DNA from 2 places in the Nesterenkonia flava genome. Region 2 is predicted to be linked to the other one. Evidence: riboswitches for the same ligand, from Rfam matches in the RefSeq annotation. Region 2 holds a riboswitch; the other holds the start of a gene.
The links. A riboswitch is a leader RNA that binds a small molecule or an ion and turns the genes downstream of it on or off. The one in region 2 is predicted to bind S-adenosylmethionine.

Region 1 (4,919 bases), on a different contig from region 2:
CGATCTGTTCCGCGGTGGCCGCGGCTCCGCAGGCAAAGACTGCCACGCCGCGGACGAAGTCCGGGTAGGTTGCGGCCCATTCCAGGGCGCGCGCGCCGCCCATGGACCCGCCGATGACGGTGTGGAAGCCGGCGATGCCTAGGTGCCGGGCAAGCCGGTGCTCCAGGTGCACGGAGTCACGGATTGTCACAAAGGGGAACCGGGAACCCCACGGGATCCCCTCCGGGTCGAGCGAGGCTGGACCGGTGGAGCCGTAGCAACCGCCCACCATGGCGGGAGCGATGACGAACCACTTCTGGGTGTCGATGGGCCGGCCGGGTCCCAGCAGACCCTCCCACCAGCCGATGCTGGGGTCGGCCTCGCTGCTGGCCACATGGGAGTCCCCGGTCAGGGCATGGGCCACCAGCACGGCATTGTCCCCGGCGGCATTGAGCTGACCCCAGGTCTCATAGGCCAGGGTTACCTCCGGCAGGTACCCGCCGGTTTCAAAGGTGTACTCCCCCAGCTGCACGGTCTTCAAGGCACCGGCGGGCCGGGTTCCGAAGTCGTTGGGGATCAGCTCCTCGGGGGCTGCCGGCCGCTGCCGTGTGGTGGTCTCGCTCAGCACCCGATCACCTTAAGCCCCGGCCCGGCACGGCGGGCTCGTGGTCCTGTGCGGGAGATTCATACGGCGTCACATTGGCGGCGGCCGTGGCTCCGGGCAGACCCGCGAGGGCCTGATCGAGGGCAGCCAGGAATTCCTCCACCGGCTCGTCACCGACCACCACGCGCACGAGCCCGGGCCGCGCCCCCGCCTCGCGCTGCTGGTCCTCGCCCAGGTGGGCGTGGGTGCTGCTGGCAGGATGCGTGACGCGGTGCCCGGCGTGGGTAAACCGTGAGAGCAGGTCGACGACGGCGAGCGCGGCTGCCGACTGGGCGGCGGGTTCCCGCTGGGCCCGGACCTCGAAGGAGACCAGGGGGCCGGAGCCTCGGCGCAGGTAGATGCCGGCGCGCTCGTAGCAGGGGCTGGAGGCCAGACCCGAGTAGTAAGTCCGGTGCACGCCGCGGCTGGCGCCGCCCTGGTGTGCGGAGAGGCGCGCCGCGAGGCGGGCAGCGTTCTCTGTCTGGCGGGTCAGGCGGACGGCGAGGTGCTGCAGGCCGGCGAGAATCCGGGCGGCGGTGTCTTCTCCCAGTGGCTGGCCTACCTCAGGGGTCTCGCGGGCTGCGGGCTCCACGGTACCCGCGTCGATGAGCAGCCCGGCCTCCTCGGGGACGCCGGCCAGCAGGTGGGCCGAGGTGTGAACCACCAGGTCCGCCCCCAAGTCCAGGGGGCGCAGCAGTGCCGGGGTGGCGGCCGTGGAATCAATGATCAGGGCCGCATCGTGCTCGTGGGCCACGGCGGCGATCTCCTCGAAGTCCAGCACATCTCCGCGGGGATCCGCGATGGACTCGGCGATCAGGGCCACGGTGGACTCCCCCAGCTGGGCGCGCCAGGATTCGGCGTCGTCGGGATCCTCCACGACGTCGACGCTGACCTGGAATTGGGGCAGCCGCTGGGTGAACAGCCCGGTGTGGGCGCCAAACAGGGAGGGGGCGACCACCACGTGGGCGCCAGGCTCCGCCACGTGCAGGACCGCCAGCAGCAGGGCGTCCTCACCGCGGCTGAGCGCCTGGGCGCGGGCACCGCCTTCGAGGGCGGCGATGGTGGTCTCGAGCTGCCAGGCGGCGCCGACAGGCTGGGCAGGGATGGACTGGTGCGGGGTGTGGGTGTGCTCCGACATTGGAGAAAACTCCTGGTGTAACTCGCGCTTGCCCGGCGGCGTCTTCCGCGGGCCAGGTCCTCACCCGGGGCACCCCACCGCGGTAGGAGGGTTGCCGGCCAGCAAACCGGGGTTTAACGCTGGCACTCTTGACCTAAAAACGAGTGTGCCGTGTGACACGGCGGATGGCAAGTCGCGTTCCACCAGGTGAGCGGCTCGGCCGGCACCGGCTGAGGCCGGAATCTCGGCGCTGGGCGTTTCAGCCGCCGGGGCTCACGATGGATCGGTGTAGGCTCCTCCGGCGTCGGAAGTCTCTCCGGCGTCGAAGATCCACGGCTCACTCGGCAGCGCCTGCGGATCGAAGTCCTTCACCACCTCATCCAAGGGTCCGGGCGGCAGCCCCAGGGACAGAAGCAAACGGTCTCGCACCGCCTCTGCGGTGACGCCCTGGCTGTTGAGCTGCTCAAGGGTGACCGCGCCATCGCGCTTGGCCAGGCGCTTGCCCTCGGCATTGAGCACCAGCGGCACGTGCGCGTAGCTGACCTCCTGCTGGGCCTCTGGCCCGTAGAGCAGCCCGCGCAGATACGCCTGTCGCGGCGCGGAGGAGGCCAGGTCATCCCCGCGGACCGCCTGGTCCACGCCGGTGAGGTGATCATCGACGACGACGGCAAGGTTGTAGGCCGCTGCCCCGTCGTTGCGGACCAGTACCAAGTCATCCACGGTGCCGGTGATCTGCCCTAGCAGCTGGTCCCTGACGCTGAGCTCATGGGCCCCCGCGGCGTCTTCGGACACCCGCAGGCGCAGTGCTGGGGGCCGCTGATGGCGTCGTCGTGCCCGCTCATCCTCACTGAGGTTCCGGCAGGTGCCGGGGTAGGCCCCGGGCGGAGCGTGCGGGGCCCGGTCGGCCTCCTGGATCTCGCGCCGGGTGCAGAAGCACTCGTAGACCAGGCCCTGGACACTCAGGTGCGTAACGGCGTCGTCGTAGATCTCCTTGCGCTGGGACTGATGCAGGACCTCTCCGGAGAAGGTGATCCCCAGGGCCTCGAGGTCGCGTCGCTGGCGGTCGGCTGAGCCGGGCACCGTGCGTCCGGCGTCGAGATCTTCGTAGCGCAGCAGTAGGGGCCGGTCGGTGGAGGCGGCGAAGAGCCAGGCCAGCAATGCGGTGCGCAGGTTGCCCAGGTGCAGATCCCCCGAGGGACTAGGGGCGTAGCGGCCGGCAGACATGGTCTTCACCCTATCGGCAGGCTGTTGAGCGCGCAGAGGCTCACCGCGCGAAGACCTGTACACGGTACGCCCGACGACGACGCCCTCCTCGCTCGGCGAATCACACACCAGTTCGCGGATTCGCACCCCCCTTACGCAGCGCCCAGCGTGCATAAAGGGGGTGCGAATTCGTACGAATCGGCGGCGCGCCCCGGGCGCAGACACGAGAGCCCGATGACGGGCACCGGCGGGTGGCCCAGGCTGGACGAATACCGGCTAGACGAGCTCGGGCTTGCGGGCTGCGGCGTCGTCGTCCGGGGTGGTGTCGCCCTCGTGGCGCGTCTCGTTGAGGTCGATGCCCTGCAGGGACTTCGGCACCATAGAGACGGCGATGAGCGAGATGAGGGAGAGTCCCGAGAGGTAAAGGCCGATCATCCAACCCTGGCCGGTGGCGTTGTAGATGGCCTGGGCGATGGTCGCGGCGAAGGCGCCGCCCATGATGGAGCCGAACGCGTAGCCGATGGAGACCCCGGAGAAGCGCACGTTGGCGGGGAACATCTCTGCATAGAGGGCGGACTGCGGTCCGTAGGAGGGGCCCAGGCCGATGGTCAGCACGAACACGGCCAGCGCGAAGAGCGCCAGGGAGCCGGTGTCGATGAGGAACCACATCGGGATGCACCACACGATGAGGATCACAAAGCCGATCTGGTAGGTCAGCACGCGCCCGATGCGGTCGGAGATCCAGCCGCCCAGGTAGGTGAAGATGAACCAGCCCACGCTGCCCACCAGGGCGGCGATGAGGGTGGCGGTGCCGTCCATGCCCACAGCGTTGGTGGCGTAGGAGGCGAAGAACACGATGATCATGTAGCCGGCGGCGTTGTTGGCGGCGAAGATCAGCGCGGTGAGGAAGACGCTCTTCTTATGGGTGGTCAGCAGCACCTTCAGGGGCGCGGAGGATTCCTTCTTGCGCTGCTTCATCTCGGAGAAGACCGGGGACTCCTCCACGCGGCGGCGGATGAGGTAGGCGACCACAATCAGCACAAAGGAGAAGAGGAAGGGCAGGCGCCAGCCCCACTCCAGGAACTGCTCCTCGGTGAGGATCGCGCGCAGGCCGAACATGGAGGTGGCGGCCATGAACATGCCGATCGGTACGCCGATCTGGGGGTACATGCCGAACAGGCCGCGCTTGTGGCGGGGTGCGTGCTCCACGGCGAGCAGGGCGGCACCGCCCCATTCGCCGCCGGCGGAGAGGCCCTGGAGGATGCGCAGCACAATGAGCAGCAGCGGTGCGGCCAGGCCCCAGGCGGCAGGTGGGCAGCAGGCCGATGGCCACGGTGGCCCCGCCCATGCCGAGCAGGGTCAGCACCAGCACCAGTTTGCGGCCGTAGCGGTCGCCCAGCCAGCCCGCCAGGATGGCGCCCAGGGGCCGGAAGAGGAAGCTGATGCCGATGGTCGCAAACGAGATCAGCTGGGTCAGCGCGGGGTTCTCGGCCGCCAGCGGGTCAAAGTAGAGGGCGGCGAACACAAAGCCTGCCGCCTGGGCGTAGATGAAGAAGTCGTACCACTCGATGGTGGTGCCCACGAGGGTCCCGGCCAGGACCTTCTTCTCTTCACGGGTCTTCTTGTGGCCCTCGGCGCTGAGGTAAGCCTGCTGGCTCATGTGGCGTGTGTCCCCTTGGTGAGTGTGCGTGTGATGCGCGGCCGCGCGCAAGCCGCTACATCATAGGGGTTTGGAGGGGTCCGCTCACAATGTGCGGGCGGGTTTGTCTCACTGTGAGGACGCGGTGGCCGCACCAGGGCACGCACGACGACGCCGGAAATAGACTGTTCCCCATGGCTTCTTCTGATTTTCTGGGCGCCCTTGAGGATGCCTTCGACGCTTCCGCTGTCTCTATGGCTGAAGCTGACCTGCGGATTCATGCGGTGGACCAGGGCCCGCTCGAGCACTGGGAGACTCAGCTGCCCCTGGCGGTGGTC
Region 2 (4,919 bases):
TCAGCCGATCACCGAGTTCGTGGAGAGCACCCCGGAGATCGACGTCGACGACTTCATCCCCACCATCTGGGAGCCCTACGCCTACGTCGACGAGGAGATCTACGGCCTTCCCTTCGACGGCGACATTCACGCGCTCTTCTACAACGCCGAGATTCTGCAGCGCAACGGCTTCGACGAGCCGCCGGCCACCTGGGACGAGTACGCCGAGCAGGTGCAGACCATCACGGAGAACGAATCAGGAGACGGCGTCTACGGGGCGGCGGTCTTCGGCGAGCAGTCCCCGCTGATCCTCGGCGCCAGCTTCGCCAACCGGCTGGCCGGCTACGGCGGAGAGTTCCTTGACGAGAACGGCAACCCCGTCATCAACTCGCCCGAGGCCGTGGCGTCGCTGGAGGCGCTGGGAGATATCTGGGACCACGCACTGCCCACGCCGGCCGAGACGGATTTCGGCGCTGGAAACTCCGCGTGGTTCGCGGGCAACGTCGCGTTCATCGAGAACTGGACTGACCTGGGCGTCCGGTCTGAGGATCCGGACTCGGGCTCCGAAGTCGCCGGAGAGTGGGGCGTGACCTATCTGCCCCGCGCCGCCGAGGGTGAGGATCCGCGCGCCTCCCTCGTGGCTGGCTTCAGCTGGGTGGTCGCCGGCAACACCGACAAGACCGACCTCGCCCAGCAGTTCATCGCCTGGGCCGCTTCCACGGAGGTCAACTCCGAGCTGCTGACCGCGCTGCCTCCCACCGGCATTGACCCTAACCGCATCTCCTCCCTGGAGGATGAGACCTACGGCGAGGAGTTCCCCGAGCTCCAGGAGGTCAACGCCTCCACCCTGCACGGGGCACTTGCCTGGCCGACGGGCCCCAACGCCACCGAGGCCGCCCAGATTCTGACCGATGAGCTGGCCGCCTACCTCTCCGGTCAGCGAGGCTCGGCACAGGAGGCCCTGGACACGGTGCAGGCCGAATGGGAGCGGCTCCTTGTCGACTGAGACTCTGGCTCCGGCAGCTACGCCGGAGAGTACGACGACGCCCCCGCCGCCTGGGCAGCCCCATGAGACGGGCCAGCCTGGGCGGCGGCCCCGTGCCCGGCGCCTCTCGGAGCGCTTTCATCACCGCCTCTTCATCAGCCCGAGCGTGCTGGTGCTGCTGGTGCTGGCCGCCTACCCCCTGGTGTTCATCGCCTCGGCAGCGTTCACCCGATCGAGTCTGGGCAACCCGTTCCAGGAGTTTGTCGGCACGGACAACTTTGAGACTGCGCTGGGCTCCACTGCAGTGCAGAACTCTCTGGTGCTGGGAACCGGCTATGCCTTCGGTGTGGCTATCGCCAGCACCCTGCTGGGCACGGTCACGGCCGTGGCTCTGTGGCGATCCCTGCGCGCCGGGGCCTTTGTCCGCACGGTGCTGCTGCTGCCCATGATTGTGCCGCCCGTCGTCGTCGGCATTCTCTTCAGCTTCATCTTCAGTCCCTCAGGGGGTCTGCTGGACACCCTCATCCGGCGCTTCACCCCCGGGTCGGGCACCTATGCGGTGCTCTCGGACACCACGTGGGCGATCTTCGGCGTGGGACTGGCTGACGTCTGGGAGTGGACCCCGCTGGTGGTGCTGCTGGTCTTCACCGCGCTGCTGGGCCAGGATCCGGAGATTACTGAGGCGGCGCAGCTCGACGGCGCCAGCGGGTTCCAGCTCTTCCGCCACATCACGCTGCCGGCGGTCGCGGGCACCATCATTGCCGCGTTCCTCATCCGGCTGATCCTCGCGTTCAAAGTCTTTGACCTGGTCTACGTGATGACCTCCGGAGGCCCCGGCTCCTCGACCCAGGTGCCGGCCTACCTCATCTGGCGCTCGGCGCTGCAGAACTTCGACGTCGGGATCGCCGCCACCATCACGCTGCTGCTGGCAGTGGTGGTCACCGTCGTCACTATTCCCGTCTTCATGATCACCAAGAGGCTCCGCGATGACTGAGACCACCACCGCCTCCAAGGCCCTGACCAGCAGGTCCTACCGGCGGCGCCTGCCCCGGCCGGGCCAGCACAAGCAGTCCGTACTGGCCAGCAGCTGGGTGCTGCTGAGCCTCGTCGTCGTGCTGGTGCCGCTGCTCTATCTGGTGTCGATCTCGTTTATGACCCAGGGACAGATCGCGTCGGGGATCCTGTTCCCCTCCCAGCCGGCGACTCAGAACTGGGCCAATGCCTGGGACTCACCCATACCGCGCGGGGTGGTGAACTCGCTCGTCGCCGCCTTCGGAGGAGCGCTGCTGACCCTGGTGCTCGCCCTGCCCGGCGCCTGGGCGATCGCCCGTCACCGCACCGGCGGCAAAGCACTGTCCGGATTAATCCTCAGCCCCTGGCTGCTGCCGCCGATCGTGGCGATCATTCCGCTGCTGACCCTGCTGCGGATCCTGGGACTCACCAACACACTGGAGGGGCTCACCCTGGTGTATGCGCTGATGAACGTGCCGGTGGCCATCTGGCTGCTGGACGGGTTCATCCGCCGCATACCGGTGGAGATCGAGGAGGCTGGGCGCATCGACGGTGCCAGCGAGTGGCAGCTTCTGCTGCGCGTGGTCACGCCCATGCTGGCCCCGGCGCTCATCGCGGTGGGGGTGATCATCGTGATCCTGAACTACAACGAGTTCCTCTTCGCCACCTTCCTCACCCAGAGCCAGGACACCCAGACCGTGCCGGTGCTGCTGGCTGGCATGCTCAGCGAGCGGGTGCAGGACTTCGGGCGGATCGCAGCCTCTTCGCTCATTGCGGTGATTCCTATCTTTGCCGTGGCTGTGCTGCTGCAGCGTTACCTCATTGAAGGGCTGACCACTGGTGCGGTGAAGTAGGCCCCGCACGCGGCCCGCCGGCAGACCCGGGGTCCATTGCGTGGACTTTTATGACGCGGGCCTCGAGCGGTGCTGCAGGACCCGTGTAGGGTCGTACCCGTAACCATCCAGAGCGGCTGAGAGATCTGGCTCGACGACGCCGCAGCAACCTTCGGATACGTCCGTTTCGGTGCTAACGCCAGGACCGATGGAAGAACCCTTCCACCTCACACGGTGTACTGCACCGTGCCTGCGGTGACTCTTCCATCGTGCAAGGAACCGCAACAGGAGGAGCGCCACCCCCATGACCGATGCTCAGGCCAGCAGCGCAGGCTACCCCGTGACCGACGCGGGCCAGCGTGAGATTCTCTTCAACGCCTTCGACATGAACTGCGTGGTGCACCAGTCCCCGGGGCTCTGGCGCCACCCGGATGATCGCGCCCGGGAGTACAACACCATCAAGTACTGGACCGACGTGGCCCAGATCCTGGAGCGGGGCCTGTTCGACGGGCTCTTCATCGCCGATGTGCTGGGTCCCTACGACGTCTTCGACGCCAGCCCGGACGCGGCGCTGCGCTCCGGAGCGCAGATCCCGCTGCAGGATCCGTTCCTGCTGGTGGCCGCCATGGCTGCGGTGACCGAGAACCTCGGTTTCGGCGTCACCGCCGGCACCGCCTACGAGCATCCCTACCCGTTCTCCCGCCGGCTGGGGACCCTGGACCATCTCACCAACGGTCGGGTGGGCTGGAACGTGGTCACCGGATACCTCCCCTCGGCCGCGCAGAACCTGGGTCAGGATGACCAGATGGAGCACGACAAGCGTTACGACCACGCCGATGAGTACATGGACGTGGTCTACAAGCTGCTGGAGGGCTCCTGGGAGGATGACGCCGTCGTCGCCGATAAGGAGTCCGGGCTCTTCACCGATCCCTCCAAGGTCCACCGGATCGAGCACGAGGGCGAGTTCTTCAAGACCCCGGGCATCGGCGTGGTGGAGCCTTCCCCGCAGCGGATGCCGGTGGTCTACCAGGCCGGCGCCTCCACCCGTGGCCGCGCGTTCGCCGGCAAGCACGCCGAGGCGGTCTTCATCAACCCGCCCACCAAGGAGCTGGCAAAGGCTTCGGTGCAGCGCATCCGGCAGGCCGTGGCCGAGGCCGGACGCGACCCCTACGACGTGCGGATCTTCGCCATGCAGACCGTGGTCACCGGACCGACCAACGAGGCCGCCCAGGCCAAGTACGACGACCTGGCCCAGTACATCGATCCCGAGGGTGGTCTGGTGCTGATGTCCGGCTGGATGGGCATCGACCTCTCCCAGTTCGACCTGGACCAGCCCATCGGCGACGTGGAGTCCAACGCCATTCAGTCCACCGTGGAGACCTTCCAGAAGGCCTCCGGCCGGGAGGACGAGGCCTGGACTGTGCGGCAGCTGGCCGAGTGGGTCGGCGTCGGCGGCTTCGGCCCGGTCATCATCGGCGACGGCGCCACTGCGGCCCAGCAGCTCATCGAGTGGCAGGAGGAGACTGACGTGGACGGCTTCAACCTCGCCTACCACATCACTCCCGGGACCTTTGAGGACGTGGTGGAGTACGTGGTGCCCGAGCTGCAGAAGCTGGGCCGCTACAAGACCGAGTACAAGCCCGGCACGCTGCGCAACAAGCTCTTCGGCAAGGGCGACCACCTTCCGGAGAACCACCACGCCGCGCAGTTCCAGCTGCGGCGCAAGAAGTAGGGGAACGACGACGTCTCGTTCGTCTCCCTGACGAGTGATCTCGGATTCCCGGCGCCTTTTGGGTGCCGGAGAGCGTGAGGACGCGGAAAATCCGAGAAAACGCGGAGGAACCCCAGAAGTGGGGAATCCGCGAGAAACAGACCCTCCCGGCGTCGGGGTGTGAGGCTCACTGGGCATGGCCTCACCCCCGGCGCCGGGAGTTTTTCTTCCTCGGCCTCTCGGTGGGGTGGTTCAGAGGTGGTTGCGCTGTTTCAGATGCCCTCAGGCGCCGGCCGGCCGCAGGGTTGCACGCACCGCGAGATGGTCGGAGGGGAACGCGTTGCCCCGATGATCCGGAATGTGCCGGCAGGTTCCCGGATATGCGGTGAATCCGGCGTCG

Region 1: another riboswitch for S-adenosylmethionine. It lies ahead of RH857_RS10345 (PLP-dependent transferase); the one in region 2 lies ahead of RH857_RS10570 (LLM class flavin-dependent oxidoreductase).

Annotation. Positions count from the first base shown of each region.
Region 1 is NZ_JAVKGT010000027.1:33,824-38,742, forward strand. Features, by position in the region: gene metX (homoserine O-acetyltransferase MetX) at 1-559, opposite strand, end outside; gene RH857_RS10345 (PLP-dependent transferase) at 612-1,760, opposite strand; SAM riboswitch class IV at 1,780-1,894, opposite strand; gene gluQRS (tRNA glutamyl-Q(34) synthetase GluQRS) at 2,013-2,963, opposite strand; partial or broken gene RH857_RS10355 (MFS transporter) at 3,219-4,602, opposite strand; gene RH857_RS10360 (FAD-binding oxidoreductase) at 4,776-4,919, shown strand, end outside.
Region 2 is NZ_JAVKGT010000029.1:105-5,023, reverse strand. Features, by position in the region: gene RH857_RS10585 (ABC transporter substrate-binding protein) at 1-985, shown strand, start outside; gene RH857_RS10580 (carbohydrate ABC transporter permease) at 975-1,958, shown strand; gene RH857_RS10575 (carbohydrate ABC transporter permease) at 1,951-2,829, shown strand; SAM riboswitch class I at 2,930-3,023, shown strand; gene RH857_RS10570 (LLM class flavin-dependent oxidoreductase) at 3,113-4,540, shown strand; partial or broken gene RH857_RS10565 (hypothetical protein) at 4,802-4,919, opposite strand, start outside.